2 regions of the Acidovorax sp. GW460-11-11-14-LB4 genome follow, and region 2 is predicted to be linked to the other one. Evidence: riboswitches for the same ligand, from Rfam matches in the RefSeq annotation. Region 2 holds a riboswitch; the other holds the start of a gene.
What was found. Region 2 has a riboswitch for glycine ahead of gcvT (glycine cleavage system aminomethyltransferase GcvT). Riboswitches for the same ligand answer to the same signal wherever they lie in the genome.

Region 1: linked by a shared signal. The riboswitch ahead of AC07X4_RS05425 (D-amino acid dehydrogenase) and the one ahead of gcvT (glycine cleavage system aminomethyltransferase GcvT) in region 2 are both predicted to bind glycine.

The regions. Positions count from the first base shown of each region.
Region 1 is NZ_JBWKYJ010000008.1:405-6,409, forward strand. It holds gene AC07X4_RS05415 (YXWGXW repeat-containing protein) at 50-505, shown strand; gene AC07X4_RS05420 (2-keto-4-pentenoate hydratase) at 572-1,360, opposite strand; glycine riboswitch at 1,589-1,700, shown strand; gene AC07X4_RS05425 (D-amino acid dehydrogenase) at 1,796-3,115, shown strand; gene sorU (SorU family sulfite dehydrogenase c-type cytochrome subunit) at 3,172-3,510, opposite strand; gene sorT (SorT family sulfite dehydrogenase catalytic subunit) at 3,512-4,726, opposite strand; gene AC07X4_RS05440 (rhodanese-like domain-containing protein) at 4,948-6,005, shown strand, end outside.
Region 2 is NZ_JBWKYJ010000031.1:32,293-47,180, forward strand. It holds gene AC07X4_RS12955 (branched-chain amino acid ABC transporter permease) at 1-428, opposite strand, end outside; gene AC07X4_RS12960 (branched-chain amino acid ABC transporter permease) at 434-1,300, opposite strand; gene AC07X4_RS12965 (ABC transporter substrate-binding protein) at 1,333-2,598, opposite strand; gene AC07X4_RS12970 (TRAP transporter substrate-binding protein) at 2,784-3,752, opposite strand; gene AC07X4_RS12975 (putative hydro-lyase) at 3,769-4,563, opposite strand; gene AC07X4_RS12980 (LysR family transcriptional regulator) at 4,868-5,782, opposite strand; gene AC07X4_RS12985 (Lrp/AsnC family transcriptional regulator) at 6,028-6,486, opposite strand; gene AC07X4_RS12990 (TRAP transporter substrate-binding protein) at 6,954-7,925, shown strand; gene AC07X4_RS12995 (TRAP transporter small permease) at 8,040-8,534, shown strand; gene AC07X4_RS13000 (TRAP transporter large permease) at 8,531-9,808, shown strand; glycine riboswitch at 9,814-9,919, shown strand; glycine riboswitch at 9,933-10,064, shown strand; gene gcvT (glycine cleavage system aminomethyltransferase GcvT) at 10,113-11,255, shown strand; gene gcvH (glycine cleavage system protein GcvH) at 11,336-11,710, shown strand; gene gcvP (aminomethyl-transferring glycine dehydrogenase) at 11,825-14,713, shown strand; gene AC07X4_RS13020 (FKBP-type peptidyl-prolyl cis-trans isomerase) at 14,883-14,888, shown strand, end outside.

The DNA of each region.
Region 1 (6,005 bases), on a different contig from region 2:
CACCATCGATACACCCGGTTCCACATCGAACCACCCACAGGAGACACTCATGGCCCGCCACCCGCTCACCGCAGCATCCCTCGCGCTTATGGCGTTTTTGGCCTTCGCTCCTGCGCAGGCCGCCACCCAGGGCACCGTCATCATTCAGTCCGGCCAACCCGAGCGCGGCTACCAGACTGCGCCCACCTACCAGGTGATTCCTGCGCCGCCACCTCCGCGCAATGAAGCGATGCCCCGCCCTCGCCGAGGCCAGGTATGGGAAGAAGGCCACTGGGAATGGCGTGGCAACCGCCACCACTGGGTGCGCGGCCACTGGGTGCAGGCACGCAACGGTTACCAATATCGCCAGCCCCAGTGGATCGAACGCGAAGGCCGGTGGGAGATGCAACGCGGTGGCTGGGACCGCGACGGTGACGGCATCTCCAACCGCAACGACCGCGACCGCGATGGCGACGGTGTGCCCAACCGCCGCGACAGCCAGCCGGACAACCCGCGCCGCAATTGAGGGAGCAACTCCCACCGCGACCAGGGCGCTGAGCAGGCCCCGTCCCTGCGGTAGCAGCGAACACTGCTACCGCAGCAACAACACAGCCTGACCGAGCCCCGGAAAGTCCGCCACCACCTCGGTACCTGGCGCCACCAGCACGGTGCCGGTGCACGACCCTGTGGTAACCCACTGCCCCGCGCGCAGCCCGCCCAGGCTGCGCGCGCCTTCGTTGGCCAGCCACACCAGCAGCCGCAGCGGGTCGCCCGCCGGATTGCCCCAGGTGGCATGCTGCACGGCCACTGTCCCGTTCACCGACAAGGTCACCGCTTGCGCCAGGGGCTGCACGGCAGCCACATCGTTGGTGCCAGCCCCCACAATCAGCGCCCCGTGGCAGGCCTGGTCGGCCAGGCGGCTCCACTCGCCCTGTTGCGCCCATGCAGCAAAGCGTGTGTCGCACACCTCAATGGCGGCGCGCACCGACACCACCGCCGCCAGCACCTCGGCGGCGCTGTAGGGGGTGGCGCGGGCGGGCAGGTCGGCCCCCAGTTCGTACACCAGCTCCGCCTCCACGCCCATCACGGCAAAACCCGCTGCAGACAGAGCAACCGCCTCACCCGCTGCGGCCGCCCACACCGAATCGCGCGTGAGAGCGGCCCGCGCGGGTTGCGCCTGGGGCGACGCGGCGCCGACCTTCCAGCCTGCGATGTCACCGCGCGCACGCACCACGGCGTCCTGCACCGCGTAGGCCTCGGCGGCATCGCGTGGGCGAAGCCCTGCGGGAAAGTCCAGCGGGCGGGGGGTGCGTCCCTCCCGGGCCTGGGTGATGACGGCGGCGCTGGCGACAGGGTCCAAAGTGGCGGGGGCGGGGGGCATGGCAAAACTCTCAGTGGGATAAGGGGTCGGCGGATTATCGGCACCTTCACCAGCGGCCCCGCGCCGCTGCATCAGCAACGATTGCGCCCCATTAGCCGCCGGAGTTGATCTTGCGCGCAGGCTTGGCCCCTAGAATCGGCCTCGCAGGAGAGCACGGCAGCCACAGGCCGCCGCTGCACCGAAGGCGCAAACTCCCATACACGCTCAGGTCCCGTACTGCACCATTCATCAAAGCCGTCTGGAGAGCCGCTTCGCGCAACGCGAAGCGCACCGAAGGAGCAAGCCGCAGCCCGGGTGGGTGGCGGTGAATCTCTCAGGTACCAAGGACAGGGGGAGCGGCAGCTAGGGCATTCATGCGCCAGCTGCACGCTATTGAATTCATAGCTGCCAGCGCATGTTGTTCTAGCGCCAGAGCCCAGAAAGGCTTTGAAAATCATGCGCGTGATCGTTTTGGGCGCCGGCTTGCTCGGCGTGACTTCGGCTTATTTCCTTTCGCAACTCGGCCACGAGGTGACCGTCATCGACCGCCAGGGTGCGCCCGGCGCCGAAACCAGTTTTGCCAACGGCGGCCAGATCTCGGTGAGCCACGCCGAACCCTGGGCCAACCCCAGTGCGCCGCTCAAGGTGCTGCAGTGGCTGGGCAAAGAGGATGCTCCGCTGCTGTTCCGCCTGCGCGCCGACATGCGGCAATGGCTGTGGGGCCTGTCCTTCCTGCGCAACTGCACGCCCGCGCGCACGCGCCACAACATCGAGCAGATCGTGCGCCTGGGCACCTACAGCCGCGACACGCTGCAGCAGCTGCGCGCGGCCACCGGCCTCCAGTACGACCAGCGCACGCAGGGCATCCTGCACTTCTATACCAACCAAAAAGAATTCGACGGCGCCCTGGCCCCTGCCGAGCAAATGCGCCAACTCGGCTGCGAGCGCCAGGTCATCAGCGCCGACGAGGCCGTGCGCATCGAGCCTGCGCTGGCCCACATCCGCCCGCAGCTGGCGGGCGCCACCTTCACGGCCGAGGACGAATCCGGCGACGCCAACCAGTTCACGCGCGAGCTGGCCAAGCTGTGCGAGGCGGCGGGCGTGCAGTTCCGCATGGGCCACCACATCACCGCGCTGCGCGAGGCAGGCGGCCGCATCGACCATGTGGAAGTGACCAATGCCGAAGGCCGCTTCGAGCGCGTGCGCGGCGATGCGTTTGTGCTGGCCATGGGCTCGTTCAGCCCGCTGCTGGCGCAGCCACTGGGCATCCAGCTGCCCATCTACCCGGCCAAGGGCTACTCGGTGACGATGCCGGTCAAGGACGCCAGCAAGGCGCACCAGGTGAGCCTGACGGACGACGAGTTCAAGCTCGTGTTCTCGCGCTACACCAGCGAACGCGGCGGTGATCGCCTGCGCATTGCCGGCACGGCCGAGCTGAACGGCTATGACCGCCACCTGAACCAGGTGCGCTGCGAGGCCATCGTGCGGCGCGTGGAGCAACTCTTCCCTGGCGCGGGCGACGCGAGCCAGGCGCAGTTCTGGAGCGGCCTGCGCCCCGCCACGCCCAGCAACGTGCCGCTGATCGGCAAGACGAAGGTGGGCAACCTGTTCCTCAACACCGGCCACGGCACGCTGGGCTGGACGCATGCCTGCGGCTCGGGCAAGGCGTTGGCCGACATCGTGAGCGGCCGCGTGCCCGAGGTGGACTTTGCGTTCCAGGGCTTGCAGGGGCGCGCAGCCGGGGCGGCGCTGGTGCCGTCGCGCACGGCAGCCTGAAGCAGCGCGCGGTTGCAGCGAGCCAAGGCCGTTGCAACCGCCGCGAGAGGCTGCGCCTACTTGGCCGCGCCTGTGGCGTGCGCCACAAACTGCGCCACGGCCAGCATGTCCTTCTCACTCATGCGCTCGGCATAGGACGGCATCACGCCGATGCCTGCCTTGAGCGCACGCAGCACACGGCCGGCGTCGGGTTTCAGCTCATCCAGCACCGGGCCTACCTGGCCCTCGGCCCCGGCGGCCTGCAGTGTGTGGCACACGGCGCAGGCGGGCTGGATCTTGGTGAACAGCTCCTTGCCCCGCGCCAGTTCGGCAGGGTCGGCGGCCCAGGCCGACGCACAGGCGCCAGCCGACCACACCGCCACGGCAAGGCGGCGCGCTCGGTTCAATCCACCCATGTCAGGCCACAGTCACGGTAACGGCGTGGTCGCGCCAGCTGGCGTTGTTGTAGCCGCCCAGGTTTTCCTCGCGCTGCTCGGCCTGCACATTGCCCGCCGTGTCGGTGGCGCGGCTGGCCAGCACATGGGTGCCCGCCTCCAGGCGCACGGGTAGCGCAAACTGCCGCCAGGCAAAGGGGCCCAGGTCGGGGCCGATGAGCTTGGCCGCCAACCAGGTCTTGCCGCCATCGGCCGACACCTCCACGCCCTTGATGCCGCGCGTGCCGCCAAAGGCCACGCCATGCACCTGCACCTGTCCGGGCTTGAGTGCCCCCTTGTCGGGCAAGGGGCCGTTGATCCACGACTTCACGCCCATCTCCCACACCGAAGGCTGGTCGGGGCTGGCCTTGCTGCCGGGCGGCGACATGCGGTAGCCGTGCGACATGATGCGCGCCTGCGACTGTGCGCTGGTAAACGCAACGCGCTTGACGTACTTGATGTTGTTCACGCCCTGGTAGCCGGGCACCACCAGCCGCAGCGGGCCGCCATGCGCCAGCGACAGCGGCTCGCCGTTCATCTCCCAGGCCAGCAGGGCGTCGTCCATCGCCTTCACGGGCACCGAGCGCTCCACCAGTACCGACAGCGGGTCCACACCTTCGGGCAGCTTCTCGCCCCCCGTGCCGGTCAGGTAGGCGGCACCATCGGCCAGCCCGCCCAGGGCGGCCACCACGTTGCGCAGCGGCACACCGCTCCAGACCACACAACCGGCAGCGCCCACCGACCAGGGGGTGCCGCTGGGCTTGCTGGGGAAAAAGCCCCGGCCATTGCCCGAGCACTGCAGCACGGTGGCCACGGTCTCCACGCCCAGCGTCTTGAGCTCCGCCAGCGTCAGGCTGCGCGGGCTCTTGACCCCTTCGACGGACACCGTCCACGCGTCGCGGTTGTCCAGGATGGCCGCGTCAGGCGCAGGCAGGTTGTTGCGCACGTACAGCTGGTTGGACGGCGTGATGACGCTGGTGCCGAACGCGGAGCGGCGCGTCTCCAGGGTGCTGCTGCTGTGCACAATCAATGCATCCGGCGACTTCCACCCCGCATAGGCGGGCAGCGGCTTGGCCGCAGACGCTGCGGCCTGCTGGGCCCGCGCACTGCCCGTCCATCCGGCCAGGCCCAGCGCGCTCAGGGCAGCAGCACTTCCGGCCAACATGTGGCGGCGCGGCAGGGTCATCGAATCTTTCATGGAAACGTCTCCAAATAGTGGGGTGGACAAAACCTTGTAGCCCCTCGCCATTGGGCGGGGACGGGGGATCGGGTCAGCCCGCATTCTGTGCGGCAGCTCCTCCTGCCGCACGCACGGCATCGTTAGCAGAAGTAACAAGAACAAAAGATCGGAAACATTCGTACGCAGGTGCGGGGGGCGTGGGCATATTCGCGCTTTGTTTTGGGGAGAGGAGCAGCGCAATGAACACCACCAGAAAACCGACCCGAGGCCCGCTGGGACTGCTACTTGTCCTATGGCTGGGATGCAGCGCAGCACAGGCCCAGCTGACGGCCATCGTGGCCGTGGAACCCACCGCCCGCAAGGCAGCGCATTCCATCCTGCGCACCGCTGCCGAATCAGGCCTGTCGAAAGCCGCGGGCCAGTCGGTGGCACTGACGACCAGCGAGGATATGGCCGACGTGATGCGCGCCACCCGCAGCGCGGGCTATGACATCTTCATTGGCCCTGCCCAGGTGGCGGCGTCTGCATTGCAACGTGGCTACGAACTGGTGGGCGCTACGCAAAAATCAGACAGATACCTGCTGGTCGGGCTGCAGCAGTTGGCGGCAGTGCCTGCGATGAAGGGCCGCAGGCTCTACCTGCCCCAGCAGGACTCGGTCTATACCTACATGGCGCGCGGCATGCTGAACGAGGCAGGGCTGTCGCTCCAGGACCTGCGCGCCGTGCAATACGAAAAATTTCCCCAGGCGGGCCTCACCGCCCTGACCCTGGGCACGGCCGATGCCACCGTGGTGCGCGAGGACGACTGGGCCGAATGGTCTGCGGCGTACCCCGGCATCGCGCGGGTGCTGGCCACGTCGCAGCCCGTTCCGGGCGGGTTCTCCATCGTGGTGAAAAAAGACCTGCCGGCGGATGCGCGCAACAAGCTGGCCCAGTGGTTCAACGCGTCGTCCTCCGCCAGCGGCCTGCAGCCAGTCTCCGTGCGCCCGGAGGCGGTGGAATACCGCCGCGTGGCCGAGCTGGGGCTGTTCACGCCCACCAGCCTGCCTGGGGTCAACCGTGTCACCGCGCGCGAGGCCCAGACCCTGCTGGCGCAGGGCGCCACGCTGGTGGACACCCGCACCGAAAAGGAATTCAAGACCAAGCGCATCCGCGGGGCCGTGTTCGCTGCGTATGTGGAAAAGAGCCTCAAGGACGTGGCCTTCAATGCCGCGCAGGATGACTTTCAGGCGCTGGACAAGCTCCAAGGGCTGGACAGAGCCAAGCCGGTGATTTTTGCGTGCAATGGCGCCGAATG
Region 2 (14,888 bases):
CCCTGCTTGTCCATGGGCACGTACAGGCCCACAGCGGCACCGCCGTACTCCCACTCGTTGAAGAAGATCTGCACCAGCTCGGCCACGGCGATGGTGGCCATGGCGAAGTAGTGGCCCTTCAAGCGAAAACACGACCAGCCGAACGCCAGGCTGAGCAAGGCCGACAGGGTCCCGCCGATCAGCGCACCGATCCACGGATTGACGCCGAACTTGAGCAGCAGCAGCGTCGAGGTGTAGGCCCCCAGCCCGAAGAAGGCGGCATGGCCCAGGGACACCTGCCCGGCGTAGCCGCCGAGCATGTTCCAAGCCACGCCCAGCTGGGCGGCCATGAGCACGAGGATGGCCATGTTCAGTTGCGACGCATCCACGAAGGACGGCAGCGCCAGGGTGGCCAGCAGCAGCGCTGCGATAAGGATTGAGTTTTTCATGGTGGTCATGCCTTGCCCATCAGGCCTTGCGGGCGGAACATCAGCACTCCGAGGAAGAGCACCAGTACCACCGCTGTCTTGTACTGGGGCCCGAGCAGCAGCCCTCCCATCACCTCGATCACGCCGACCAGAATCCCGGCCCAGAAGGCGCCGGTAATGCTGCCGAAGCCGCCCAGGTTCACCACCACGAAGGCCAGCAGGATGAAGTTGGCTCCCACGTCGGGAAAGATCGGGAAGAAGGTGGATAGCAACACGCCCGCAGCCCCGGCACACGCGGCCGCTACGCCCCAGGCCAGTGCGAACATCTTGTGCGAGTCAATGCCCATGAGACGCGCGGCTTCCTTGTCAGACGCGGTGGCCTCCAGGGCAGCGCCCAGGCGGGTCTTGTTCAAGAAGAAGTAGATGAGGCCCGTGATCACGATGGCGCCGATGCCGGCCACCAGTTGGGGGCGCCCGACCTGCACGCCCAGCGCCTTGACAGTGCCGCTCACCAGCGAGTTCTCGATGGAGCGGAAGTCCGGCTTCCACAGGAACTGCGCAATGCCGCGCAGCAGGATCATGATCCCGAAGGTCGTGAAGATCTGCGAGAGCATGGGTGCGTTGATGATGCGCACAATCACGAACTGGTAAAGCAGCACGCCGAACGCGAACAGCATGAGGACAGTGAGCGGCAGGGTGTAGATGGGGTCGAGCGCATAGAGCGAGAACATCCAGAACGCCGAGTACATGCCGAGCATGAGGAACTCGCCGTGCGCAAAGTTCACGATGTCCATGACCCCGAAAATCATGGTCAGTCCGATCGCAACCAGCGCATATATCAACCCGATCATCACGCCCGAGGCCAGCGTCTGGAACAGAATTTCCGCAGTCATGGTTTTCTTTCAGGCTTCAGCCATTGGCGCCATTACTTGCGCTGATCCCACTTGGGCATGGGCCACACCACTTCACGCGTGGCCATGTTGAAGGGCCACACGGTGTGGTACTTGCCGTCAATGATCTGCACCAGGATGCCGCGGCCCAGCGTGTTCTGGCCGGATGCGTCGAACTTCACACCCTTCCAGGGCATGATGATGTCGTCGGCACGGATGTTGGTTTGCGTGAGCGCGGTGCGCACGGCCTCGGGCTCGGTGGAGCCCGCACGGTTGATCGCGTCGGCCATCACCATCAGGCCTGTGAAGGTGCGCGAGCTGTTGCCGGTGAAGTTGATCTTGTAGCGCTTCTGGAACAGGTCGTTGACTTCCTTGATCATCGGGTTGCGGGAGGCCAAGTCCAGCGCCCAGGTCTCGCGGGTGATGATGAAGTCAGCGTCTTTGCCCAGGGTCTTGATGAAGTCCGTGTCGGTGAAACCAGCGTTGTTGGCCAGGATCATGTCGGGCGAGAATCCAAGCTCCTTATAGGTCTTGATGGACATGATGGCGTCCGCCGTATAGGACGATTGCAGCACCAGGTTGGGACTGACCGCCTTGAGCGCCTGCACTTCCGAGGTCAACTGCGTGGTCTTGGCGGGATACGACACCTGCTTGGCGATGTTCTGGCCGAACTCGGCCGCCAGCTTGGTCTGCAGCTTGGTCGTCTCAGCACCCCACAGGCCGTTTTCATTGAGCGACGCAACCACCTTGGGTTTGATGCCACGCTTGGCCTCGAACTCCTTCAAGAACTCGAAGGCGTTGTGCACAAACAGGTCATCGTGCGGCGTGGTGCGGAAGAACCATTTGAAGTTGCGCTGCGTGAGCGAGGCCGAGGACGACTCGGGGTTGAGGAACGGGATACCGGCACGCTCGGCCACCTGGCTGGCCGTCGCGGTCACGTTGCTGTTGTACGAGCCGATCAGCGCCACGACCTTTTCCTGCGTGATCAGCCGCTCGGCTTCCGTCGCGCCGATCTGCGGGTTGGACTGATGGTCGGCAAAGACCAGCTTGATCTTGGCACCCTTGAGGTTGGGAAGACCTTTGCCAGCCGCAAACGGCAGGTTGGGAACCGAAGGCGCCCCGTTGTTGACGATGTCGGCAGCCAGCTCCAGCGCGTTGCGCAGTTCAGCCCCAACGGCCGCACCAGTACCGGTGAGTGGATAAATCACACCGATCTTCACTTCCTGTTGCGCTTGGGCAGACAGAGATATCACCGCACCGCTGATTGCACCGGCAACGCGGATCCATAGGGTCTTTTTCATTTCGAATACTCCTTCAATAAAAGTGCAATATTTCCTGCGGATGCGCGCTGTCAGCGATATCGCCCGCAGTCAAGGAAGAATGAAGCACGAGGCTTGGACACCGTCCGCTGTGCCACAGAGTCAATGTGCTTCATGGACTGACTCAGTTGCATGCAAGAACAAGTGCCAACGCTCGCGCGAAGGCCTCACTTCTTGTTGTAGTAGCTTTCAATCACCGCCCTGCCCTCGTCTCCGGCAACCTTCACCCATTCGGCGGCCATGCGCTCGCCGATAGGTTTCAGCTCCTTCTTGAGAGACTCCGCACTGGCATCCACCTGCATTCCCTTACCCACCAGTTCTTTGAGGTACTCACGGTCTTTTTGCTCACTCAAGGACCAGCCACGCTGCCCTGCCGCCGCAGCCTGGGCAAGCAAGGCGTCCTGTGTAGCTTTGTCCAACCCGTTGAAGGCCTTCTGGTTCACGACCACTGCATTCCGGGGCAGCCACGCCGCGACGCCATAGAAGTGTTTGACCGTCTCATAAAGCTTGCCATCCACGCCGCTGGCACTGGATGTGAGAAAGTTGTCCACCGTGCCGGTGGTCAACGCTGCCGAAAGTTCCGTCAGCTGAACCGTCACTGGCTGAGCCCCCACGGCCGATGCGATGTAGGAGGTTGCAGGGCTGTAGGCACGCATCTTGGTGCCTTTGAGATCTGCCAACGACTTGACCGGTTTGACGGAATAGAGGCTCTGCGGAGGCCACGGCACCGTGTAGAGCAATTGCATGCCCTGAGCACCCAAGGTTTTCGCCAACATGGATCGCGATGCCTGATCAAGACGCTTGGCTTCTGTATAGCTGCTGGCCAGGAAGGGGATCGAATCGATGCCGTAGGCAGCAGACTCATTGGCTGCGCTGGACAAGATGAAATCACCCATCGGGACTTGACCGGACTGCACAGTGCGTTTGATTTCGTTCGCTTTGAACAACGAAGCATTGGGATGCACACTGATCTTGAGTTTGCCGCCCGTCGCCTTATCAACGTCTTGCACAAACTGCAGAAGGTTTTGCACCTGGAACGTGTTGGACGCATACCCCGAGGGCAAGTCCCATTTCACCTGGGCTTGCGCCCCTCCCGCACAAAGAACGGCAGCTACGAAAAAAGTGAACTTCTTCATTGGTAACGCTCCTGGTTCAGAAGCTTGCGAGTTGGTGGTTGAGAAGGTCGGTGACCAGCATGCAGCCCGGTGCATGCGTGATGCAGAACGCGGGCTGGGCATTCAAGATGGCCGATTGCGGTGTTACGCCGCAGGCCCAGAAAACAGGAATCTCCCCAGGCATCAGCGCCACGGCATCCCCGTAGTCGGGATGGGCCAGATCGGCGATGCCAATGAGTGCCGGGTCACCGATATGCACAGGCGCGCCATGCACATTCGGAAACCGCGAGGTGACCTGCACGGCGCGAATCACATCCGCTGCCGGCATGGGACGCATGGTCACCACCATGGCCCCCCCAAAGGGCCCGGCTGGCTCGGTTTGCACATTGGTGCGGAACATCGCCACGTTCTTGCCTTCGTCAATGTGGCGCAGGCGGATGCCTGCCTCGATCAACGCGGATTCGAATGAGAACGAGCAGCCTAGGATGAAGGTGACCAGGTCTGGCCGCCAGAGGCTGGCGATGTCCGCCACCTCTTCCGACATTTCGCCGTGGCGCCAGATGCGGTACAGCGGCACATCGCTGCGGATGTCGATATCTTTGCCCAGCGAGGGCAAGGTGAACTGGCCAGGCTCGCTGACAGCCAGCACGGGGCAAGGCTTGGGATTGCGTTGACAGAACCGCAGGAAGTCACTGGCAAGCACCTCGGGGAGGATGACCACGTTGCCCTGGACATGGCCATCCGCGAGACCACTTGTGTGCGATGTCCACAGGCCCTTGCGGATCGTGTCACGTACATGGATCGGATTGCTGGCACCTTCGGAACCAAACACCGCGAGCGAATTTTCTTGAACGAAGTCCACCGTTTTTCCTTGCATTGAGAAATGTCAATTGCATGACGTTGGGCAGATTGTGTTGGGGGGTGACCGACCCTGGCAAATTCAAAAAATTTCTATCAGCTCATCGATTTTTTCCATGCACTTCATTGGGGAGAGACGAACCATCTTGGTGCCGAGGGAAAACCCTGAGAGAAAATTTACGGGTAAACCCTGAAACACAGGAACCATAGGAATTCCGGAGAAACACGGCATATGCCGCGCGCGCCCCAAGGCGCGCTGAGCCGCTTTGATGCGAGGTTCAGCCCTTGCGAGGGCGGCGGGCTGGCGCGGGCTGTTGCTGCTGCTCGATGAAATCGAGGGCCGACCGCACCACGGCTTCCATGGCGGGGGACGAGGGGTCTTCGCGATAGCTCACGTGGATGGGCAGCGGCCGCAGTGTGGTGTCGCAAGCCAGCGCACGCAGGTCTGGAAACGCGAGCAGGCGCTGCACTGCCAGGCGCGGCAGCGTGGCCACACCAAAGCCGCCCTGCACCAGCTGCACCATCGCAGAAATCGACGAGATGGTGTGCACACAACGCGGCTCCACCTGTGCCTGGCGCAACGTGTCGAGCAGTGACACGTGCGGTTGCGAGCCGCGCTGAAAAGTCAGGATGTCAGCGCCTGCAAAGTCTTCCAGCGCATAGCGACGCTTGCGATGCGTCTTGCTGTTACCCACAAACACCATCTCCATGGGCGTCACCGCCTGGCTGCGTATGCCATCAGCCGATGCAGGCAACGCGGCAAACACGGCATCCAGCGTGCCCCGGCGGATTTGCTCGAGCAACACAGGTGTGGTTTCCACCGTCAGCTCCAGCTCCAGCAGTGGGTTGTCCTTGCGCAGCTGTTCCACCCACGGAATGAGCCACGAGTGCAGTACCGATTCGATGGCCCCCAGGCGAATCGATACTTCCAACGGGCCGCCTGATCCCATCTCGGTCTTGAGCTGACGCTGTAGCTCCAGCATGCGCTTGGCGTACACCAGAAACCGGGCACCGGCCACCGTGAGCTTGAAGTGCTTGTCACGCCGATCCAGCAACAAAACGCCCAGCTCTTCTTCCAGCGCCGAGATGCGGCTGGACATGGCTGACTGGGTCAAAAACAGTTTTTCTGCGGCGCGCGTCACGCTTTTGAGAGAAGCAACCCAGTAGAAGGCTTCGACAAAACGCAGGTTCATGGATCTTTTTCGAATTTCTCTGCGTCCGGCGGCTTGGCGCACTGCCCAGACGGTTGCACGGTGTTGGTGCGCTAAGCCGGCATCACCTGTTTTCGTTCGTTCTGCATTAACGCGATGGGAGCCATTGTGCCGCCGCATGTCACCGGCATAAAGTCGGCCGGCTCGCTTGTGGTGCAAGCGCCCACCACGCATTGCCAGCTTTCTGCAAGGACGCCGCAAAACAAACCAAGCACCAGAGAGCCGCTCTACCCCGTGAACAGAGGCAAGTCCGCCTTCTTCAGGGTGCGCAATACGAAACTGGATCGGCTGTGCCGTATGCCTTTGATCTTGTAAAGCTTCTCGCGCAACAGACGCTCGTAATCTCGGGTGTCCTTGACGACGATGCGCAGCAGGTAGTCGTAGTCCCCAGAGACCAGATGCGCCTCAATCACTTCGGGAATGCTGGCCAGTGTCTCGCCAAACTTTTCGAGTGTGTTGTCGGAGTGGCTGTCGAGCGTGACCTGCACCAGCACCGTGTCGGCCAGATCCAGCGACTGGGGGTTGATGCGCACGGTGTAGCCCTGGATGACACCCGCCTCTTCCATCTTTTTGATCCGGCCCCAACACGGTGAAGGGCTGAGGCCCACGGCCTGTCCGATCTCTTGCAGGCTGGCGCGTGCGTTGGCTTGTAGCGCAGCGAGAATTTTTCTATCAAGTCGATCCATTGGTCAAATTATTCATCAAATCCTACAAATACAGAAAATTATTCTGCTCACCTAGTCTATTGCGCCAAATTCAGCAAATTCATCTACGGCACTCGGCGCATACTTCTTTCATCAAGGCGCTCTTACCGGAGCGCATAAATTGACAAGGCCCCGGCTGGTTACCGCCAGCACGGGGCCCTTGGCATTCCAGCCCCCATCGACACAAGCAGTCAGTAGCCAAGACGCGGGCACTGACGCCAGCCTGCGGCCATGCAGGCTCTTTGCAAACTTGGGCCCGCTCGGCACCACGGGTGTCGCCAATGCAACTGCAAACGCCTGTCTGCCCAGTTAATAAGCACGCTTACCAGCACAAACCCCGATGCCTGCGGCCTGACGGGACCACCATAATTTGAGCGAGACCAGGGAGGGCTCCGCAAGGGGTCGCAGCGCACCACATCTCCCCTGACCCACCACCAACAGGAGACACCATGCAATTGACCAAACTCGTCGTTGGCCTGAGCCTCGCGCTCGGCTTTGTGGCCACCGCTGCCGCGCAGACCACCATGCGTATCAGCATCTCGACGGCCCAGAACTCCCACCAGGGTGTAGCCATCGACACGTTTGCCAAGGAAGTCGAAAAACGCACAGGGGGCCGTTACAAGGTACAGACCTTCTACAACGGTGCACTGGGCGGCGAGCGAGAGTCGATTGAAGCGGTGCAGTTGGGGACGCAAGAGCTGGCGTTCAGTTCTACAGGCCCAGTGCCCAACTTTGTGCCTGAGACCAAAATCCTGGATGTCCCCTTCCTGTTCCGCGACAAGGCGCATGCACGGGCCGTGCTGGACGGCACGATCGGCCAGGACCTGCTGTCCAAGTTTGACGCCAAGGGTTTCAAGGCACTGGCCTGGGCCGAAAACGGCTTCCGTCACATGACCAACAGCAAGCGCGACGTGAAAGAGCCCGGTGACCTGAAGGGCCTGAAGATGCGCACGATGGAAAACCCCGTGCACATTGCCGCTTACAAGGGCTTTGGCATCATCACCACGCCCATGGCCTTCCCCGAGGTGTTCACCGCGCTGCAACAAGGCACGGTGGACGGCCAGGAGAACCCGCTGTCCGTCATCATCTCGGCCAAGTTTGACCAAGTGCAAAAGCACCTCACGCTCACCGGCCACGTTTATTCGCCCTGCATCTTTGTAATGAACAAGGCCGCATTCGACAAGCTCTCGGCAGCCGACAAGCAGGCCTTCATCGAGGCTGCCAAGGAAGGCACCAAAGCCAACCGTGCGCGCGTGGACGAAGACGATGCCAAGGGCGTAGCCGACCTGCGTGCCAAGGGCATGACCGTGATCGACAACGTGGACAAGGCCAAGTTCGTGGCGGCGCTGGCCCCCGTCAACGCCGAGTTTGAAAAGCAGTTCGGCAAGGCTGCGATCGACAAGATCCGCGAGGTCAAGTAACCCAGCAACGCTATTGCCTCAATAGCAAACGACGCCCGTAGCCCTGCCGCTATCGGGCGTTTTTATTCTTATTCCTCCCTTTCGGCCCACATCTCCCATGGTTGGCACCGCCCCATGAAAAATACTTTTCTTACCTTCGAGCGATGGACGACCTTCATCGCCATGCTGGGCGCTTGCGCCATGCTGACCCTGGCCTCCGTGCTGGGCATGTTTCAGATCGTGACACGCTTTGTGCTGGAACAGCCCGCTGAATGGACGGAGGTCCTGATCCGGTTCAGCTTGATCTGGATGGTGTTCCTGGCGATCCCTGCCGCTTTTCGCCAGGGAGCGATGGTGAGCGTGGATGTGCTGTACCGATGGAGCCCGCCGCGCATCAAGCGCGTACTCGACTGGGTGGTCGCGCTGGCCGCACTCGCACTGATCGGAATCATCATCTGGTGGGGATGGGACTACGCCCAACGCGGCGGAGTACAAAGCGTTGCAGGGCTCGAGTCCGTGTCCATGTTCTGGGCTTACCTCGCCATGCCGGTGGGGGGGCTCTTCTGCGTCGTGGGCATTATTGGCAACCTCATCGATCCCCTGCGCATGGAACTGGAGACCGCCCAATGAGCTTGGTCATGATTTCAACGATGGTGCTGTGCTTCGCACTCACCGTCTCGGTAGCCGTATCCATCGGGTTGGCCTCCATCCTGGGCATCCAGGCCTCCAATGCGAACATGCTAATTTCCGTCAAGGAGATGTTCGGCTCGATCAACAAGTTTCCACTGGCTGCCATTCCATTCTTCATCCTGGCAGGCAATCTAATGGAAACTGGCGGCATCTCGCGCCGTCTGGTCGAGTTTGCAAAAAGTATCGTCGGCGGCGTGCAGGGCGGCCTGCCCATGACCTGCGTGCTGACCTGCATGATCTTTGCCGCCGTATCGGGTTCGTCGGTCGCCACCACGTTTGCGATTGGCGCCATCCTGATTCCCGCACTCATCAAGCATGGTTACCCCACCAGCTACGCTGCCGCGCTGCAGGCTACCAGTGCCGAGCTGGGCGTGATCATCCCTCCATCCATTCCGATGATCCTGTACGGCGTGAGCGCCGAGGTATCGATTGGCGAACTGTTCATCGCCGGCTTCGGCCCCGGGCTGCTGATCAGCGCCGCCCTGATGCTGTTTGTCTGGCTGTACTGCAAGTACAAGGGCTGGGGCAAAAACGACGGCGATGGGCGCATGCCCTTTGGCAAGGCCACGCTGCAGGCGGGCTGGGCGTTGCTGATGCCGGTGATCATCCTGGGCGGCATCTATGGCGGCGTGTTCACCCCCACCGAGGCATCGGCCGTCGCCGTGTTCTACGCGTTGGTGGTGGGCATCGTCATCTACCGCGAGATCAAGCTCAAGGACCTGTTCGCCATCCTGCGCAAGTCGGCCATCTCGTCGGCGGTGATCATGTTCATCATCGCCAACGCGGGGCTGTTTGCATTCCTCATTACACGTGCGGGCGTGCCCGATGCCATCGGCCGCTGGCTGGAGGCGGTGCTGCAGTCCCCGGCCCTCTTCCTGCTGGGCGTGAACGCGGCGCTGTTCGTGATCGGCATGTTCATCGAGACCAGTGCGGCGATCATCGTGCTGGCCCCCATCCTCGCGCCTGTGGCCATGCACTTCGGCATCGACCCTGTGCATTTCGGCCTCATCATGGTGGTGAACCTGGCCCTGGGCATGATCACGCCCCCGTTCGGGGTGAACCTGTTCGCAGCCTGCACGGTGGCCAGAATCTCGCTCGACCGGATCATCAAGCACCTGCTGCCGTTCGTCGGCGTGATTCTGGTGTGCCTGATGATCATCACCTACGTGCCATCGATCTCGTTGGCACTTCGGGATCTGGTCTACGCAAAGTAGTTAGAATCGCCCGGTCAGGAGAGAGTGCTCCGTCTTGTCCATAAGACGCGCAGCACCGCCGAAGGCGCAGGCAGCAGCCGAACGCTCAGGCAAAAGGACTGGCAACCGCCCGCAGCGATGCGGGCGTTCCCTTGCTGGAGAGAGGTGGCCCCACAGAAAAGAAGCTGTGTGCAGGCCATCCACCGAAGGAGCAAACCGCACGGCCAGCCAAGGCGCTGCGGTGAATCTCTCAGGTAAAGCGGACAGCAGGGCAAATCCCGTGGCCACCCTGTGGCTGCGGCCCCCATTTGCCCCGGAGTCCGCCATGTCAGCCACCGCCCCCCTGCTCACCACGCCCCTGAACGCCCTGCACATCGAGTTGGGCGCTCGCATGGTGCCTTTTGCAGGCTATTCCATGCCCGTGCAATACCCCGCTGGCCTGATGGCCGAGCATGTGCACACCCGCACCGCCGCCGGCCTGTTTGACGTGTCGCACATGGGCCAGCTCAAGCTGATCGGTGCCGATGCGGCGGCTGCGTTTGAAACCCTGATGCCCGTGGATGTGATCGACCTGCCCGTGGGCAAGCAACGCTACGGTCTGCTGCTGACCGATGAAGGCAAGATCATTGACGATCTGATGTTCTTCAACCAGGGCGTAGTGGATGGCGAGCCCACGCTGTTCGTCATCGTCAACGGCGCCTGCAAGGTGGGCGACATTGCCCATATCCAGGCCCGCATCGGCCAGCGCTGCAAGGTGGTGCCCATGCCCGACCACGCCCTGCTCGCTCTGCAGGGCCCACAGGCCGTCACCGCCCTCGCCCGCCTGGCGCCCGGTGTCGAAAAGCTGGTGTTCATGACCGGTGGCGCGTTCAGCATCGCGGGCTGCGACTGCTTTGTGACCCGCAGCGGCTACACCGGCGAAGACGGCTTTGAAATCTCCGTACCCGCCGCGCAAGCCGACACCCTGGCCCGCGCCCTGCTGGCCCAGCCTGAAGTCAAGCCCATCGGCCTGGGCGCCCGCAACTCGCTGCGCCTCGAAGCAGGCCTGTGCCTGTATGGCAACGACATCGACACCACCACCACACCCCCCGAAGCCGCGCTCAACTGGGCCATCCAGAAGGTGCGCCGCGCCGGTGGCGCGCGTGCAGGCGGCTTCCCCGGTGCCGACAAGGTGCTCGCACAGATCGACAACCCTTCCAGCCTGCCCCGCAAGCGTGTGGGCCTGGTGGCGCTGGAACGTGTGCCGGTGCGCGAGCACACCGAACTGCAGAGCACGGACGGCCAAAAGATCGGCGAAGTCACCAGCGGCCTGCTGGGCCCCACGGTGAACGAACCCGTGGCCATGGGCTACGTCACGCCAGCTTTTGCCGCCATCGGCACCCGTGTCAACGCCGTCGTGCGCGGCAAGGTGGTGCCCATGGAAGTGCGCGCCATGCCGTTTGTGCCAGCCAATTACTACCGCGGCTGATTTCATCAGCGAAGCGCAGAAGCTGCGCCCGCTTACATTGCAGATTCCTTTACTTTTTTCCTTTGCTTGAGGAGCTTCCCATGACGATCAAATTCTCCAAAGACCACGAGTGGATCAATGCCGCTGATGCCAACGCTTCGGTGGTGGGCATCACCGTCCACGCGCAGGACGCGCTGGGCGACGTGGTGTTTGTAGACCTTCCCGAAGTGGGCAAAAGCTTTGCCCAGGGCGAAGTGGCAGGTGTGGTCGAGTCCGTGAAGGCCGCCGCCGATGTGTACATGCCCGTCTCTGGCGAAGTGGTCGAAGTGAACGAAGCCCTGCGTGCCGACCCATCCCTTGCCAACAGCGACCCGCTGGGCGCTGGCTGGTTCTTCAAGGTCAAGCTGGCCGACGCGAGCCAGCTCGACGCCCTGCTGGACGAAGCTACCTACACCGAGTTCGCCAAGAACGCCTGATCCCTGCTGACTCAGAGGGCATGGCGCCGGGCCATGCCCGGCCCGCCGCCCTGTCGCGTGCGCGCTCTTTCCCCGGCACCGACCCCAACCCGCTGCGACCTACGAGACTGCCCCATGCTGATGCAATCCGCCACCCCCCTTGGCGCGCTTGAAAACGCCACCGAATTCCTGCCCCGCCACATCGGCATCGACGCGGCCGACGAAGCGCACATGCTGTCGGTGATCGGCGAGGCCTCGCGCCGTGCGCTCATCGAATCCATCGTGCCGCGCTCCATCGCACGCAGCCGGGGCATGGACCTGCCCGCGCCGCTCACCGAAGCGGCGGCACTCGCAGAACTCAAGGCCATCGCGGGCAAGAACCAGCTGCTCAAGAGCTTCATCGGCCAGGGCTACTACGGCACGCACACGCCCGGCGTCATCCTGCGCAACATCCTCGAGAACCCCGCCTGGTACACCGCCTACACGCCCTACCAGGCCGAAATCTCCCAAGGCCGCATGGAGGCCCTGGTCAACTTCCAGACCATGGTGTGCGACCTGACGGGCATGCCGATTGCCAACGCATCCATGCTGGACGAAGCCACCGCCGCCGCCGAAGCCATGACGCTGGCGAAGCGCTCGGTCAAGAGCAAGAGCAACGTGTTTGTGGTGGCAGGCGACGCGCACCCGCAAACCATCGAAGTCATCCAGACCCGCGCCAAGCCCCTGGGCCTGGAAGTGCACCTGGCCAATTCGGCCGAGGAATGGAACACACTGCTGGACGGCGATTACTTTGCCGTGCTGGCCCAGTACCCCGCCACCAGCGGCCGCATTGACGACCTGCGCGCCGACGTGGAAAAAGCGCATGCCAAGCAGGCCGCCTTCATCGTGGCGGCCGACCTGCTGGCCCTCACGCTCATCACCCCACCGGGTGAACAAGGTGCCGACATCGTGGTGGGCACCACCCAGCGCTTTGGCATGCCCATGGGCGCCGGTGGCCCCCACGCTGCCTTCATGGCCTGCCGCGACGAATACAAGCGCAGCCTGCCCGGCCGCTTGGTGGGTGTGAGCGTGGACGTGCATGGCAAACCTGCCTACCGGCTGGCGTTGCAAACCCGCGAACAGCACATCCGCCGCGAAAAGGCCACATCCAACATCTGTACGGCCCAAGTGCTGCCCGCCGTGATCGCCAGCATGTATGCCGTGTACCACGGCCCCGAAGGACTCAAGCGCATCGCACAGCGTGTGGCCAGCTACACCGCCATCCTCACGCAAGGGCTGCAGCAGCTGGGTGCGCCTGTGCGTGCACAGGCCACGTTCGACACCGTGAGCCTGCACACCCAGGGCGCTACACAATCCATAGCAACCAAGGCAATCAGCCTGGGCGCAAACCTGCGGATTTACTTTGAGGAGTACCTGTGTATCTCGCTGGACGAGACCACCACACGCGCCGACATCGAGCTGCTGTGGAAGATCTTCGTCAAGGACGGCCAGGCGCTGCCCACCTTCGATGCGTTTGAAAAGGGCGTGGAACCGCTGATCCCCACCGAGCTGCGCCGCACCAGCAGCTACCTCACACACCCCGTCTTCAACACCCACCATTCCGAAACCGGCATGCTGCGCTACATCCGCCAGCTCTCCGACAAGGACCTGGCACTGGACCGCAGCATGATCCCGCTGGGCTCGTGCACCATGAAGCTCAACGCCACCAGCGAGATGATCCCCATCACCTGGCCTGAGTTTGCCAACGTGCACCCCTTCGCCCCCGCTGACCAGCAACAGGGCTACAAGCAGCTGGACGAGCAACTGCGCGCCTGGCTATGCCAGGCCACGGGCTATGCAGGCATCAGCCTGCAACCCAATGCAGGCTCGCAAGGCGAATACGCCGGCCTGCTGGCCATCAAGGGCTACCACGAATCGCGCGGCGAAGGCCACCGCAACATCTGCCTGATCCCCAGCAGTGCACACGGCACCAACCCCGCCAGTGCCCAGATGGTGGGCATGCAAGTGGTGGTGACCGCCTGCGATGCCAACGGCAACGTGGACCTGGTGGACCTGAAAGCCAAGTGCGAACAGCACAGCGCCAACCTGGCCGCCGTGATGATCACCTACCCCAGCACGCACGGCGTGTTCGAGACCAGCGTCAAAGAGCTGTGCGCCCTTGTGCACAGCCACGGCGGCCGCGTGTACGTGGACGGTGCCAACATGAACGCCCTGGTGGGCGTTGCGGCCCCCGGCGAGTTCGGCGGTGACGTGAGCCACCTGAACCTGCACAAGACCTTCTGCATTCCCCACGGCGGTGGCGGCCCCGGCGTGGGCCCCGTGTGCGTGGTGCAGGACCTGGTGCCCTTCCTGCCGGGTCATGCCACGGCGGGCGTGCCTGGTGGCGTGGGTGCCGTCAGCGCCGCGCCGCTGGGCAACGCAGCCGTGCTGCCCATCAGCTGGATGTACATCCGCATGATGGGCGCCGAAGGCCTGCAGGCTGCTACCGAGACCGCCATCCTGAGCGCCAACTACATCAGCGCGCGCCTCAAGGATCACTACCCCACGCTGTACGCGAGCGAGAACGGCCATGTGGCACACGAGTGCATCCTGGACCTGCGCAGCCTGAAGGACACCAGCGGCGTGATGGCCGAAGACGTGGCCAAGCGCCTGATTGACTACGGCTTCCACGCGCCCACGCTGAGCTTCCCGGTGCCCAACACGCTGATGGTGGAACCTACCGAGAGCGAGACCCTGTCAGAGCTGGACCGCTTCATCGACGCGATGATCGCCATCCGCGAAGAGATCCGCGAGATCGAAGCAGGCAAGCTGCCGCAGGACAACAACCCGCTCAAGAACGCCCCGCACACCGCAGAAAGCCTGCTGAGCGGCGATTGGAACCGCCCCTACACCCGCGAGGCAGCTGCCTACCCCGTGGCTGCGCTGCGCAGCAACAAATACTGGTCGCCAGTGGGCCGCGTGGACAACGTGTGGGGTGACCGCAACCTGAGCTGCAGCTGCATCCCGGTGAGCGACTACGCCTGACCCTGCAGCGAAGGCCACGGCTGCATCGTCTGCCGCAACAGCCATTGCTCTTGCAAGCCCTGGAGCCCGCTCGCCCAGGGCTTTTTTCGTTGGGGGCCCGTACAGGCAGGTGCAGGAACACGCATAAGATCGCGGGCTGCGTTGTGATTCACCCTTTTAGGAGCCTCCTTTGCGA